One region of the Kosakonia oryzae genome, then DNA from elsewhere that is predicted to be linked to it. Evidence: predicted binding sites of a transcription regulator. Region 1 holds the regulator's gene; the other holds the start of a gene.
The links. Region 1 encodes PurR, which represses purine synthesis genes. Its sites were predicted from a motif close to CANGCAAACGTTTGCNTG; they were not measured.

Region 2: serA (phosphoglycerate dehydrogenase) is a predicted target of PurR. The motif match lies at 2,305-2,322, and genes of this name have one in related genera.

Annotation. Positions count from the first base shown of each region.
Region 1 is NZ_CP014007.2:3,016,178-3,023,635, forward strand. Features, by position in the region: gene AWR26_RS14330 (C40 family peptidase) at 224-1,057, shown strand; gene sodB (superoxide dismutase [Fe]) at 1,181-1,762, shown strand; gene AWR26_RS14340 (MFS transporter) at 1,793-2,962, opposite strand; gene cydH (cytochrome bd-I oxidase subunit CydH) at 3,127-3,216, opposite strand; gene purR (HTH-type transcriptional repressor PurR) at 3,516-4,541, shown strand; gene punR (DNA-binding transcriptional activator PunR) at 4,560-5,471, opposite strand; gene punC (purine nucleoside transporter PunC) at 5,582-6,781, shown strand; gene cfa (cyclopropane fatty acyl phospholipid synthase) at 7,079-7,458, shown strand, end outside.
Region 2 is NZ_CP014007.2:835,304-842,761, forward strand. Features, by position in the region: gene AWR26_RS04095 (oxidative stress defense protein) at 1-385, shown strand, start outside; gene argP (DNA-binding transcriptional regulator ArgP) at 425-1,318, opposite strand; gene rpiA (ribose-5-phosphate isomerase RpiA) at 1,483-2,142, shown strand; gene serA (phosphoglycerate dehydrogenase) at 2,410-3,642, shown strand; gene AWR26_RS04115 (5-formyltetrahydrofolate cyclo-ligase) at 3,685-4,281, opposite strand; RNA gene ssrS (6S RNA) at 4,303-4,486, opposite strand; gene zapA (cell division protein ZapA) at 4,528-4,857, opposite strand; gene AWR26_RS04130 (YecA/YgfB family protein) at 5,085-5,663, shown strand; gene pepP (Xaa-Pro aminopeptidase) at 5,688-7,001, shown strand; gene ubiH (2-octaprenyl-6-methoxyphenyl hydroxylase) at 6,998-7,458, shown strand, end outside.

The DNA.
Region 1 (7,458 bases):
TCACGTAAAGTTGCCTTAAAAATATGACTTAACCCAACTCGCCCTGCTCAACTCTTAACCGTCATAGAAACGTTTTGCTGCTTTTTTTTGCGCTTGCTAACGAAACGAAGTTATAGATGCAAAAACAGTATTAACTTTTGTGCTTTTTATGGATTAGAATCGACGGGTTTTGAAAAACCATACGCAGGCATATTATATGCTTGCCATAACAGGGGATTGCTCAGTGGCGCGGATACCAAAAGCTTCGATCACGCTCTGTGCTTTGTTGTTCACCACGCTTTCTTTCACGCCATTGGCTAACGCCTCTGAACAGGCGCGAGCATCGGCCGTGCAAAAATCGCATCTGGCGAAAGCATCCGAACGTAAGAAAAAAACCACATCACAAAAAACATCAAAGAAAAGCGGTCGCAGTACGGCAGAAAAAACCACCAGTAAAAAAACAGCGGAACACAAGAAGTCACCGGCTAAGAAAAAAGTTTCCACCAGCAGCAAAGCCAGTCAGATCACCTCGCGTCGTAACAAAACCAGCCAGTTAAAACCTACAGAAGTCGCCTGGACGGAAAAATGCAGTACGCCGCGCAAAGGTCACAAGCCTCATTGTGTCAAAGTCAAAAAAACCACGACCATTGCTGAAGCGCATAAAGTGCGTATCCAGAAAGCCCAGAAAACGGCGATGTCGAAACTGATGAACCAGATTGGTAAACCTTACCGCTGGGGCGGCACCTCGCCGAGCACCGGTTTTGATTGTAGTGGTCTGGTCTATTACGCCTATAAGGATTTAGTGAAATTCCGCATTCCGCGCACCGCCAACGAAATGTATCACCTGCGTGATGCTTCGCCGGTGAATGTGGCAGAGCTGGAAAGCGGCGATCTGGTATTCTTCCGCACGCAAGGTCGCGGTACCGCCGATCACGTTGGCGTGTACGTTGGCAACGGCAAGTTTATCCAGTCTCCGCGCAGCGGCCAGGATATTCAGGTCACTTCCCTTAGCGAAGACTACTGGCAGCGCCATTACGTCGGCGCTCGCCGCGTCGTTACACCAAAAACCATTCGTTGATCTCATCGCCTGTCGTCACTGCGACAGGCGATGTTCTCTTTTTCCCGTCTCCGCGATTTGTTACTCTAAGCCTCACACTCAGTAGGGTTATTGGGTGTATTAAAATAATGAAGGAGAGTAGCAATGTCGTTCGAATTACCTGCATTACCGTATGCAAAAGACGCCCTGATGCCGCATATCTCAGCCGAAACGCTGGAGTATCACTATGGTAAGCACCATCAGACTTATGTCACTAACCTCAACAATTTGATCAAAGGCACCGCCTTCGAAGGCAAAACGCTGGAAGAGATCGTTAAGCACAGCGAAGGTGGCGTGTTCAATAACGCCGCGCAGGTCTGGAATCACACTTTCTACTGGAACTGCCTCGCGCCGCACGCTGGCGGTGAGCCGACTGGCGAACTAGCCGCTGCGATTGCTAAAACATTTGGCAGCTTTGCCGAGTTTAAAGCGCAGTTTACCGATGCCGCAGTGAAAAACTTTGGTTCAGGCTGGACATGGCTGGTGAAAAAAGCGGATGGCGGGTTGGCGATTGTCTCAACGTCCAATGCGGGAACACCGCTGACGACGAATGCGACACCGCTGCTGACTGTCGATGTCTGGGAACATGCTTATTACATTGACTACCGCAACGCCCGTCCGAACTACCTTGAACACTTCTGGGCGCTGGTCAACTGGACCTTCGTGGCGAAGAATTTCGCCGCATAAAACAAAGGAGGGGCATAGCCCCTCCTCTTTTTACTCGACTGCCGCACAGGCTCGTTCCGGCCGGGAGCGCCCGGAAAACAGCACCACCATCAGCCCAAGCCCGGCAATAATCGCCCCCATCACCGGGACAAAATCATAACCCAGACCGCCGGAGATCACCGCGCCGCCCGCAGCCGCACCGAGTGCGTTACCGAGGTTAAAGGCACCGATGTTCACTGAAGAAGAGAGCCCCGGCGCTTCATGTGCGACGCGCATTACACGCATTTGCAGCGGCGGAACCACGGCAAAGGTCGCAGCGCCCCAGACCACCATACTGATAGCCGCGCCCACTTCGCTGCGGGCCAGGAACGGAATGGCCAGCATGATGGCAATCAGCAGGATAAGAAAGCCTTTCAGCGTACCGGTTACCGAACGATCCGCCAGTTTGCCGCCAAGGTAGTTACCAATCGAGAAACCGACGCCAATCAGAACCAACATCCCGGTAACAAATACCGGCGTAGCATCAGTAATGGTGCGCAGCACCGGCGAAATATAGGTATAGAGCGTAAACATCGCGCCTGCACCGAGCACCGTCGTCAGCAGTGCCGACAGCACCTGTGGACGAACCAGCACGGACAACTCTTTGCGTACATCCGGACGTTCGCCCGTTCCGCCGCCAGGCAGCGAGAAGTAGAGGCTCAGCATAGCAACCAGGCCCAGCACGGCGGTCGCCATAAACGACATGCGCCAGCCGATGGTTTCACCCAGCCAGGTTGCAGCAGGCACACCGCCAATATTGGCGATAGTCAGCCCCATAAACATGGTCGCGACGGCGCTGGCTTGTTTCTCTTTTGCTACCACGCTTGCGGCAACAACCGAACCCAGACCAAAGAAAGCACCGTGGTTGAGGCTGGTGACGATGCGCGCCAACATTAAAGTGGTGTAGTCCGGCGCGATTGCCGACAGCACATTACCCAGCGTAAAGATCGCCATCAGAAAAATCAGCGCATTACGTCTGCCTCGGTGCGACAGCAGCAGCGTCATCAGTGGCGCTCCCACCATCACGCCAATCGCATAAGCGCTAATCAGCATTCCCGCCGCCGGAATGGAAACATCGACGCCACGGGCAATAACGGGCAGCAACCCCATCGGGGAGAACTCCGTTGTACCTATCCCAAAGGCGCCAATCGCCAGGGCAAGCAGAGGGAAATTAATTTTCATCGTTTGACTCCGAAAAAGCCGTGTCGGTTGGGGACACTGTCGCAGAAGTCAAAAGTATGACAGCAATCACAAAAAACAGAAGTTAGCAGAATGACAAAAGATTATTGCAGAAGTGATAACAATGGCGGGGAAAGCCGAGGGAGAAGGCTCTCCCTCGTGCCAGATCAATGCAGCGCGGCGGTCAGCCCACCGAAAACAATCAGGCTCAGAACAATGACGGTAGTGACCAAAGAATACTTCAGATCGGTGCTCATCAATTTTTCTCCATTTTCATTTCCCCACAAATAGTGGGTTTGCGCATTTTTGCACAAATAATCATAAAAATCTTGCAGGAATTCGGGGGAGATATGTTTTAGCGCTTCCCCTTTTGCTCAAGATAAGACAAAATTCGACGCTAAATTTATTAGCGTACCGGCCATTGACTCCCCTCCTGACGTTTAGTGTCTTTTTCCCGGCGTACCGCACTCACTTTGCTGGGGTTCAGGGTGATGGAAGGCAAACGTTTACCTTAAGTATTATCAGGAGCTTATGATATGGTCTGGAGTGATTTCTGATGGCAACGATTAAAGACGTCGCGAAACGAGCAAACGTTTCCACTACAACCGTATCTCATGTAATTAACAAAACGCGCTTCGTCGCTGAAGAGACTCGCAACGCCGTATGGGCAGCGATCAAAGAGTTACATTACTCCCCCAGCGCCGTGGCGCGTAGCCTGAAGGTCAATCACACTAAATCGATCGGTTTGCTGGCCACCAGCAGCGAAGCCGCCTATTTTGCCGAGATCATCGAAGCCGTAGAGAAAAAATGCTTCCAGAAAGGCTACACCTTGATCCTCGGCAACGCCTGGAACAGCCTTGAGAAACAGCGCGCCTACCTGTCGATGATGGCGCAAAAACGCGTCGATGGCCTGCTGGTGATGTGCTCCGAATACCCGGAGCCGCTGCTGAGCATGCTGGAAGAGTACCGTAATATTCCGATGGTCGTGATGGACTGGGGCGAGGCGAAAGCCGATTTTACCGACTCGGTCATTGATAACGCTTTTGAAGGCGGCTATATGGCCGGCCGCTATCTGATTGAGCGCGGGCATCGCGATATCGGCGTCATCCCTGGCCCGCTGGAGCGCAACACCGGCGCAGGCCGCCTCGCCGGTTTTATGAAGGCGATGGAAGAAGCGATCATCACCGTACCGGAAAACTGGATCGTACAGGGCGACTTTGAACCGGAATCAGGTTACCGGGCGATGCAGCAGATCCTCAACCAGTCACACCGCCCCACTGCCGTGTTCTGCGGCGGCGATATTATGGCGATGGGCGCGCTCTGCGCGGCGGATGAGATGGGGCTGCGCGTTCCCCAGGATATTTCGCTGATCGGCTATGACAATGTGCGCAATTCCCGCTACTTTACGCCCGCGCTGACCACCATCCATCAGCCGAAAGATTCGCTGGGTGAAACGGCCTTTACCATGTTGCTCGATCGTATTGTCAACAAACGCGAAGAGTCGCAGTCCATCGAAGTTCATCCGCGTCTGATCGAACGTCGTTCAGTGGCAGATGGCCCATTCCGCGACTACCGCCGTTAATCACCCCTGCGGGGGCCGCTACTGTGGCTCCCGCAACCATTCGCTGTTCAGCGTCTCACTGTCCCCCAGATACTCCAGCAGCCAGCTCAACGCCGGTGATGCGTCATTTTGTTGCCATGTCAGGCAGCAGGCCGCATCCGGAAACGGATTCTCCAGTTCCAGCGCCACCCAGTCGCCGCTGTCCAGCCGGGGACGGGCGAAATGCGCGGGCACCATCCCCACACACAGCCCGGCAGAAAGACAGGCTTCTGAAGAGGACCAGTCCGGCACGATGACCCGCTTCTGGTTATCCAGCAGCCAGGTAATACGTTTAGGCAACGAGCGCGACGTATCTTCCTGGATCAACGAGGGCCAGTTGCGCAACGTTTCATCGCTTAGCGGGCCGGGCATTGATGCTAGCGGATGGCGGCTGGAGACCACGCATTTCCAGCTCAGCATGCCCATATCACGAAACGCATACCGTCCACCGACCGGGATCGCCTGAGTCGCGCCAATCGCCACCTCAACGCGGCCATCTGCCAGCGCATCCCAGACACCGTTAAACACCTCCTGGTAAACCTGTAATTCGACGTCGTTAAAATGTCGGTAGAAATCGACGATCAATTGCCGTGTTCGCGCCGGTTTCACAATGTTATCCACGGCAATCGCCAGTTGACCGCGCCAGCCGTTAGCGATCTGTTGGCACTGCTGGCGGGTGATCTGCATTTTTTTGATAACAGATCGCCCCTCTTTTAAAAACCAGCTTCCGGCAGGTGTTAACTCCACATCGCGATGACGGCGTTCAAATAACGGAACCGCCAGCCACTCTTCCAGTTGGCGCACGGTATAGCTCACTGCTGAAGGCACACGGTGCAACTCCTGAGCGGCACCGCTGAAACTTCCGTTGCGTGCAACAGCATCAACCACTTCCAGTGAATATTCTGACCACATAATCTGCCTGCAAAAATTTTGAAATCACTGCGCAAATATTAGCGTTTCACAAGCGGAAAAGCACTCCTTACACTCGACAGCCCTGAAGAAGCAACAAGGTGAGAACTCAAATGCAACCTGGCAAAGGATTTTTAGTCTGGCTCGCGGGATTAAGCGTGCTCGGCTTTTTAGCCACCGACATGTACCTGCCCGCGTTCAGCGCGATACAACAAGATTTGCAAACCTCTCCGGCCATCGTCAGCGCCACGCTCAGTTTGTTTCTGGCTGGCTTTGCTGTCGCACAACTGGTGTGGGGGCCATTGTCGGATCGCTATGGTCGCAGACCCATTCTGTTGAGCGGGCTGGCCATTTTCGCGCTTGGCTGCCTGGGAACATTGTGGGTACGGGACGCCAGCCTGTTACTGGCGCTGCGTTTCGTACAGGCGATCGGCGTTTGTGCCGCTACCGTCAGTTGGCAGGCGCTGGTCACTGACCACTATCCGGCACACCGCGTTAATCGTATCTTCGCAACCATTATGCCGCTGGTGGGCCTGACGCCTGCACTTGCCCCTCTGCTGGGAGCCTGGATGCTGGAGCACTTCTCCTGGCAGGCGATTTTTGCCACGCTGCTGGCAATAACCCTTGTGCTGATGGTGCCCGCCTGGCGGTTGAAAACGCCCGCGCAGACTGCTGCGCTGCATGAACAACCGCTGACCTTTTTCGATCTGCTGCGCAATAAAGCGTATTGCGGCAATGTCATTATCTACGCCGCCTGCTCGGCCAGTTTTTTTGCCTGGCTGACCGGTTCGCCGTTTATTTTGCACGAGATGGGTTATGGTCCGTCAGTCATTGGTCTGAGCTACGTACCGCAGACCGTTGCCTTCCTGATTGGCGGCTATGGTTGCCGCGCCGCATTGCAAAAATGGCAGGGTTCGCGCCTGCTTCCGTGGCTGCTGAGCGCCTTTGGGCTAAGCGTGATTGCCACCTGGATCGTGGGTTTGCTGCCGCAGGCATCACTGACCGCACTGCTGATCCCGTTCTGTTTTATGGCAATGGCCAACGGCGCCATCTATCCTGTTGTGGTGGCACAGGCGTTACGCCCGTTTCCCCAGGCAACTGGCCGCGCAGCCGCGCTGCAAAATACGTTGCAACTTGGGTTGTGTTTCCTGGCAAGCCTGGTGGTTTCAGGGCTAATTGCCACGCCACTGTTTACCACCACCAGCGTGATGGTGGTGATGGTGCTGCTGGCGGCGTTTGGCTATCGCCAGCAACATCAGCGTAATACCGAAACGGTAAAAGATGAGGCTGTCTCCTCCTCTTCGCACGGGTGATTTGTTAACGACTATCAACAAGGAAGTGATTAGCTTGCTAACAGCTTTAAGTTGAATCACCAGATATTGAGGCCTATACTGATTTTCGGTTTTTAATAAATACGATAAATATTATGTAGTAACGGGCACCGGATTGTGCCCGTCATTCCAGGGACGGCCTTTCGGCAAGGGTCATCTCCCTTCCTCTGTTCTACGTCGGATATCAGCCTCACGGTGAAAACCGTGAGATTTCTCACAAGCCCGAAAAAGCGACTACGCTGTTTGAAGGTTCAGATCACTGCGAGTGATGGAGAAGTTATGAGTTCATCGTGTATAGAAGAAGTTGGCGTACGGGATGATAATTGGTTCCGTATAGCAAACGAGTTACTGAGCCGCGCAGGTATCCGCGTCAACGGTCCCGCCGCTTCAGATATCCAGGTGAAAAACCCGGATTTTTTTAAACGTGTTTTACAGGAAGGTTCGCTCGGGCTAGGCGAAAGTTATATGGACGGTTGGTGGGAATGCGATCGTCTGGATATCTTCTTCACCAAAGTACTGCGCGCCGGACTGGAAAAACAGCTTCCGCACAATTTCAAAGACACACTCCGCATTGCCGGAGCAAGATTATTTAATCTGCAAAGTAAAAAACGGGCCTGGATTGTCGGTAAAGAGCATTACGACCTTGGTAATGATCTATT
Region 2 (7,458 bases), 2.2 Mb from region 1:
GCGCGAGCTGGATAAACTTAACTCACTGCTGGATGGCGCGCTGAAAGCGGGTCTGAATGAGATTCGCTCCGTGTCGTTGGGTGTTGCGCAAGCGGAGTCCTTCAAAGATAAAGCGCGCAAAGCGGCGATTGATGATGCGACCCGTCAGGCGCAGCAGCTGGCAGCCGGTTTTAATGCCAAACTCGGCCCGGTTTACAGCATTCGCTACCATGTTTCTAATTATCAGCCCAGCCCAATGGTGCGGATGATGAAAGCGGATGCCGCGCCGGTTTCCGCACAGGAAACCTACGAGCAGCCGACGATTCAGTTTGACGATCAGGTTGATGTGGTGTTCCAGCTTGAGCCAGCTCAGGCTGAACAGCCGGCAGCAACCGCGGCGAAGTAAGTTGTTCGTCCTCTCCCCGGTCGGGGAGAGGTTCTCTGATCAATCCTGCCTTAATACCCGGTGTCCATACTCCAGCAGCGCATCCGTCACGTTGCGCATCATCCGGCTTTCCGGCGCAAAACGGTGCCAGTAGAGCATACGGCGCTGTAACAGGCCTGGCGTCAGATCGATCAAATCGCCGCTCTTCAACTCTTTTTCGATTTGCAGGTGCGGGATCATACAGCAGGTCGTGCCCTGGCGCGCCAGTTGCACAAACGCTTCTGATGAATTCACGATATGGCAGGGCACGCTGCCCGGCGGTAAATCGAAATACTGCTGCAAAAATGCCTGATGCATATCATCCAGATGGTCGAACGCCACCGCCGGGGCTTTCAGCAGCGCTGAGCGGGTTACGCCATTAGGAAAGTAGCGTTCGGCGAATTCTTTGGAACCGACAAACAGGTAATCCAGTGCGCCAAGTTGATCGACAAGGCAGCTCGGCAGCGCCTGCGGCTGAATACTGACCGCGCCAACCACCTCACCACGACGCAGTCGCTCCTGGGTGCGGGTTTCATCCTCAACCTGCAAGTTCAACCGGATGGGGGAATCCACCAGCACCGGGGCCAGCGCAGGCAGCAGCCAGGTTGCCAGGCTGTCGGCGTTGACCGCCAGCGACAACAGCAGCGGCGTCGAACCCGTTTGCTCATCGCCCAGCCACTCCTCTTCCAGCAGCTCAACCTGACGCAATAGCGCCAGCAGTTTTTGCCCTTGTTCGGTGGGGCGCGGCGGAACAGTACGTACCAGCAATGGCTGGCCGAACATGTTTTCGAGCTGTTTTATGCGCTGCGACACGGCGGACTGAGTAATACACAGTTTTTGCGCGGCGCGCTCAAACCCACGCTCACGAATGACCGCATCAAGCGCCTGTAAGGTTCTGTAGTCCGGACGTTTCATTGCTCGGCCAATCTCCTGAAAAATGATTACTCAGCACTATGACATAAATTTTTATTAGAATCAGACGAAATTGGACGTCGCGTAATGTGACACTGGTCACAGGGACATTTAGGGGAAGGGTGGTCTATAATGCGCCTGAAATTTCACACCACAGGCGAACGACCATGACGCAGGATGAACTCAAAAAAGCAGTGGGCTGGGCAGCACTCAAGTATGTTGAGCCCGGAACCATTGTCGGTGTAGGCACTGGCTCCACTGCGGCGCACTTTATTGATGCGCTCGGCACGATGAAAGGCCAGATCGAAGGTGCGGTTTCCAGTTCGGATGCCTCCACCGCGAAACTGAAAAGCCTTGGCATTACCGTGTTCGATCTCAACGAAGTGGATAAATTGGGTATCTACGTTGATGGCGCGGACGAAATCAACGGCCAGATGCAGATGATCAAAGGCGGCGGCGCAGCGCTGACGCGTGAGAAAATTATCGCCTCGGTAGCGGATAAATTTATCTGTATCGCTGATGCATCCAAGCAGGTTGATATCCTGGGGAAATTCCCGCTGCCGGTGGAGGTTATCCCAATGGCTCGCAGCGCCGTTGCGCGTCAACTGGTGAAGCTGGGCGGTCGTCCGGAATATCGTCAGAACGTTGTCACCGATAACGGCAACGTGATCCTCGACGTTTATGGGATGGAGATCATCGATCCGATTGCGCTGGAAAACAGCATCAATAGCATCCCGGGCGTAGTCACTGTAGGGTTATTCGCCAATCGTGGCGCGGATGTGGCGCTGATCGGCACCGCCGACGGTGTGAAAACCATCATAAAATGATCTGACGGGGAGGCGCTCGCCTCCCTGTAAAAAAACGCGATCGGTAAATTTGGTGATATCTGTCACATTTATCCGCTGGCTATGCACTACCTGCCATCATTCCTCGCTTTAACAGCATTTTTATCTGCCATTTCCCGCTGGATGACATTTCTTCAGAGTGCGCACGCAAACGTTCATATTGCTGCAATAGTTTTTTTTGATATGTTGACTGAAGAAAATTGCATTTCGCACAACATCACAGTCAAGACAAAAAACAGGGTCGGGTAAATGGCAAAGGTATCACTGGAGAAAGACAAGATTAAATTTCTGCTCGTCGAAGGAGTGCACCAGAAAGCGCTGGATAGCCTCCGTGCGGCGGGTTATACCAACATTGAATTCCACAAAGGTGCGCTGGACACCGAGCAGCTTAAAGAGTCCATCCGTGATGCCCACTTTATCGGCCTGCGATCCCGTACTCAACTGACTGAAGATGTTATCGCGGCGGCGGAAAAATTAGTCGCTGTGGGCTGTTTCTGTATTGGTACTAACCAGGTGAATCTGGACGCGGCCGCAAAGCGTGGCATTCCGGTGTTTAATGCGCCGTTCTCCAACACCCGTTCCGTGGCGGAACTGGTTATTGGCGAACTGTTGCTGTTGATGCGTGGTATTCCTGAAGCGAACGCGAAAGCGCACCGTGGTGTCTGGAACAAACTCGCAGTCGGTTCCTACGAAGCGCGCGGTAAAAAACTCGGCATTATCGGCTATGGTCATATCGGTACGCAGTTGGGCATTCTGGCTGAATCGCTGGGGATGCACGTCTTCTTTTATGATATCGAAAGTAAGCTGCCGCTGGGCAACGCCACGCAGGTACAACATCTTTCCGATCTGCTGAACATGAGCGATGTGGTGAGCCTGCATGTGCCGGAAACCCCGTCAACCAAAGATATGATTGGCGTTGAAGAGCTGAAATTGATGAAGCCTGGCGCGCTGCTGATCAACGCTTCTCGCGGCACGGTGGTCGATATTCCGGCGCTATGCGATGCGCTGAAAAGCAAACATCTGGCCGGTGCGGCAATTGACGTCTTCCCGACGGAACCCGCCACCAACAGCGATCCGTTTGATTCCCCGCTGTGCGAATTTGACAACGTGTTGCTGACGCCGCACATCGGCGGTTCAACGCAAGAAGCGCAGGAAAATATCGGTCTTGAAGTAGCCGGTAAACTGATTAAATATTCTGACAACGGTTCTACGCTGTCGGCGGTTAACTTCCCGGAAGTTTCTTTGCCGATGCACGGTGGCCGTCGCTTGCTGCACATCCACGAAAACCGTCCTGGCGTGCTGACTGCACTCAACCAAATCTTCGCCAGCCAGAATATCAACATCGCGGCGCAGTACCTGCAAACAACGCCGTATATGGGTTATGTCGTGGTTGATATCGAAGCGGATGAAGACGTCGCGCAGAAAGCGTTGCAGAGCATGAAAGCGATTCCTGGAACGATTCGCGCCCGTCTGCTGTTCTGATAAGTATTGTGGTTTCCTCTCCCGCAGGGGAGGGGAAACCTGCTACCACTCCCACACTTTTGATGGCGTGATTACCGCAGGCAGCGGAATATCCCACTCTTCCACCGGCAGAGCCTGAACGCCCTGACAGTCATGCGCGTAGCCCACGGGCTGTAAGTTGTAAGTGCGCCAGTTTTGCAGTGTGCGATCGTAAAAACCTCCGCCCATACCTAAACGTTGGCCCTGTTCGTCGAACGCCACCAGCGGCGTAATCAGCACATCAAGCTGATTAAGCGGCAGGACATCGCGCACGTCCAGTTTCGGTTCATGAATCTTCAGGCGATTGATCACCAGTTCACTGTGCGGGTGGTAATGCAGAAAGAGCAGATTGCCCGGGCTAAACGGGTGGAGCACCGGCAGGTAAACCCGTTTTCCGCTGCGCCAGAGCTGTTCAATCAACGGTTGAGTATCCAGTTCACCGTCGAAAGAGAGAAACAATGCCACAGTATGCGCCATCACGACGGGTGGATACGCCATCATGCGCGCGGCTGCCTGCTGGGCAAAATGCGCCTGTTGCTCGCTGCTTAGCGCACGCCTGCGCTGGCGGATAAGTTTGCGGATTTCTTGTCGTGAAGAGGGAAAATCAGGAAGTTGCGTCATGGTTTTGGGTAGAAAAAGAAGGGAATCTCCGAGATGCCGCCGCAGGCTGTAACCCTTGAACCCTTGGTTCAAGGTGAATGCGTCGTCATGATTTTAAGGCTTCTCGGACGGACCGAGCATGCTCACCAACCATGGATCGCCACATTCTTGTGGTATGAAATATCGGCTCAGGGGACTGGCCCGCTTGCAAACATCTCAGAGAAATTTTGTCTTCACGATCACTCTACCACAGTTGATCCTGAAGTGTTATTCAAACTTAGGCCCCGGCCTGTCTGTTATGCGACCCTGATCAAGCAATGCCTGTTCGATGGTCTGCTGTAACATTCGGATACGCTGTTCCATGTTGGCTGCGTACTCACGGGTTTTTGCCTTTTCCTGAGCCAGCTCGTAGCTGATGTTCAACGCGGCGATAAACACCAACTGCTCAGTATTTGTGACTCTAGTGCGAACTTTCAGATCTTGCAACCGCTGATTCAGATCCTCCGCAGCCTGGTTAAGAGCATCCCTCTGTTCAGGCGGGCAGTTCACTCGCAGTGAACGACCAAAAATTTGGATATCGACGGGTTGTGCAGACATGCCACCTTCCTGCTGTTTGACTGCGCTCTGCCTTCGCATCCGAGTCCTGGGCTGCGAAGGGGCGACACTATAAGCTAGCCTGGTGAGCACTTTCAAGTTTTTTGCGTCTATACCTTAATGACTGATGTCGCATGCAATGGCATGTAACGTGAAGCATCACGGGTATATCACCAGGGGCCAAAGTGGTAGCATATCATGAATATTCCCACCAACGACGACGAATGCGTATGTCTATACAGAACGAAATACCTGGTTACAACGATGTAGGCCAGTTGCTCAACCAACAGGGCGTGGGGCTGCTTCCTGCTGAAATGCATGGGCTTATCGCAGGGATGATCTGCGGTGGCAACGATGACAGCTCCTGGCAGCCGCTGCTGCATGATTTAACTAACGACGGGCTGGCTTTTGGTCATGAGTTGGCACAGGCACTGCGGGCAATGCATGCGGCAACCAGCGATTCACTGGAAGACGACGGCTTTCTGTTCCAACTCTATTTGCCGGAGGGCGATGACGTCAGCGTTTTCGACCGAGCCGATGCGCTCGCCGGCTGGGTAAACCATTTCCTGCTTGGGTTAGGCGTCACGCAGCCGAAGCTCGACAAAGTGACTGGCGAAACCGGCGAAGCGATTGACGATTTGCGTAACATCGCGCAACTGGGTTATGACGAAGAAGAAGATCAGGAAGAGCTGGAAATGTCGCTTGAAGAGATCATCGAATACGTCCGCGTCGCTGCGCTGCTATGCCACGACACGTTCACGCACCCGCAGCCGACCGCGCCAGAAGTGCGTAAGCCGACGTTACATTAATTCGTCTTGTAGGAAGGAGGTGTCATGACACAGCTTGAGTTTCTCCGTCGTCGCCAGACATTGCTGGCGCAGATGGTTCCGGGTAGCGCGGCGTTGATCTTTGCCGCACCGGAAGCGACCCGCAGCGCAGACAGTGAATACCCGTATCGTCAAAACAGCGATTTCTGGTATTTCACCGGTTTTAACGAACCCGAAGCGGTGCTGGTGCTGATAAAGAGCGATGACACCCACAACCATAGCGTGCTGTTCAACCGCGTGCGTGATAAAACCGCCGAGATCTGGTTTGGCCGCCGTCTTGGTCAGGAAGCCGCGCCAGCGAAGCTGGGCGTCGACCGTGCGCTGGCGTTCCCGGAAATCAACACGCACCTTTACCAGTTGCTCAATGGCCTCGACGCGGTTTATCACGCGCAGGGTGAATATGAGTATGCGGATAATATCCTGTTCACTGCGCTGGAGAAGCTGCGCAAAGGCGCGCGGCAGAATCTGACAGCGCCTGCCACGCTGACTGACTGGCGTCCGATCGTCCACGAGATGCGTCTGTTTAAATCGGCCGAAGAGATCGAAGTGATGCGTCGCGCCGGGGAGATCTCCGCGCTGGCGCATACCCGCGCCATGCAGGTTTGCCGTCCAGGAATGTTTGAATATCAGCTTGAAGGTGAAATTCAGCATGAATTTAACCGCCACGGCGCGCGTTTCCCGTCCTATAACACCATTGTCGGTTCGGGGGAGAACGGCTGCATCCTGCATTACACTGAAAATGAAAGCCAGATGCGTGACGGCGATTTAGTGCTGATTGATGCTGGCTGTGAATATATGGGATACGCCGGGGATATTACCCGCACCTTCCCGGTAAACGGCAAATTCAGCCCGGCACAGCGTGAAATTTATGACATTGTGCTGGCATCGCTGGAACGTGCGCTAGAACTATTCCGTCCGGGAACCTCCATTCAGACCGTCACCGGCGAAGTGGTGCGCATTATGATCACAGGTCTGGCAAAGCTTGGCATTCTGCAGGGCGATATCGATGAATTGATCGCAAAAAATGCCCACCGCCCATTCTTTATGCACGGGTTAAGCCACTGGCTGGGGCTGGATGTTCATGACGTTGGCGTTTACGGTCAGGATCGTTCGCGCGAGCTGGCACCTGGCATGGTGTTGACCGTTGAGCCGGGCCTCTATATTTCCCCGGATGCAGATGTTCCCGAGCAGTATCGCGGCATTGGCATCCGCGTCGAAGATGACATCGTTATTACCGAAGAGGGTAACGAGAATCTCACCGCCAGCGTGGTTAAAAAGGCGGATGATATTGAAGCACTGATGGCGGCGAGCCGTTCATGAGCGTGATTATTGTTGGCGGCGGCATGGCCGGTGCGACGCTCGCGCTGGTCATTTCACATCTGACGCAGGGAAAATTACCGGTTCACCTGGTGGAGGCGATAGCGCCGGGTTCTCACCATCATCCTGGTTTTGATGCCCGTGCCATTGCGCTGGCGGCAGGCACGTGCCAGCAGCTTGCGCGCGTCGGGATCTGGCAGGCGATAGCCCGTTGTGCAACGCCCATTTCGACCGTTCATGTCAGCGATCGTGGTCACGCCGGTTTTGTCACGCTGGATGCACAGGATTATCACCTTGAGGCGCTGGGCCAGGTGGTTGAACTGCATGATATCGGCCAGCGGCTCTTTACCTTGCTGCAAAATGCGCCGGGCGTGACGCTACATTGCCCCGATCGGGTCAGCAATTTGACCCGTAATGAGCACCAAGTATCGGTAACGCTGGAAAGCGGCGAACTGATTAG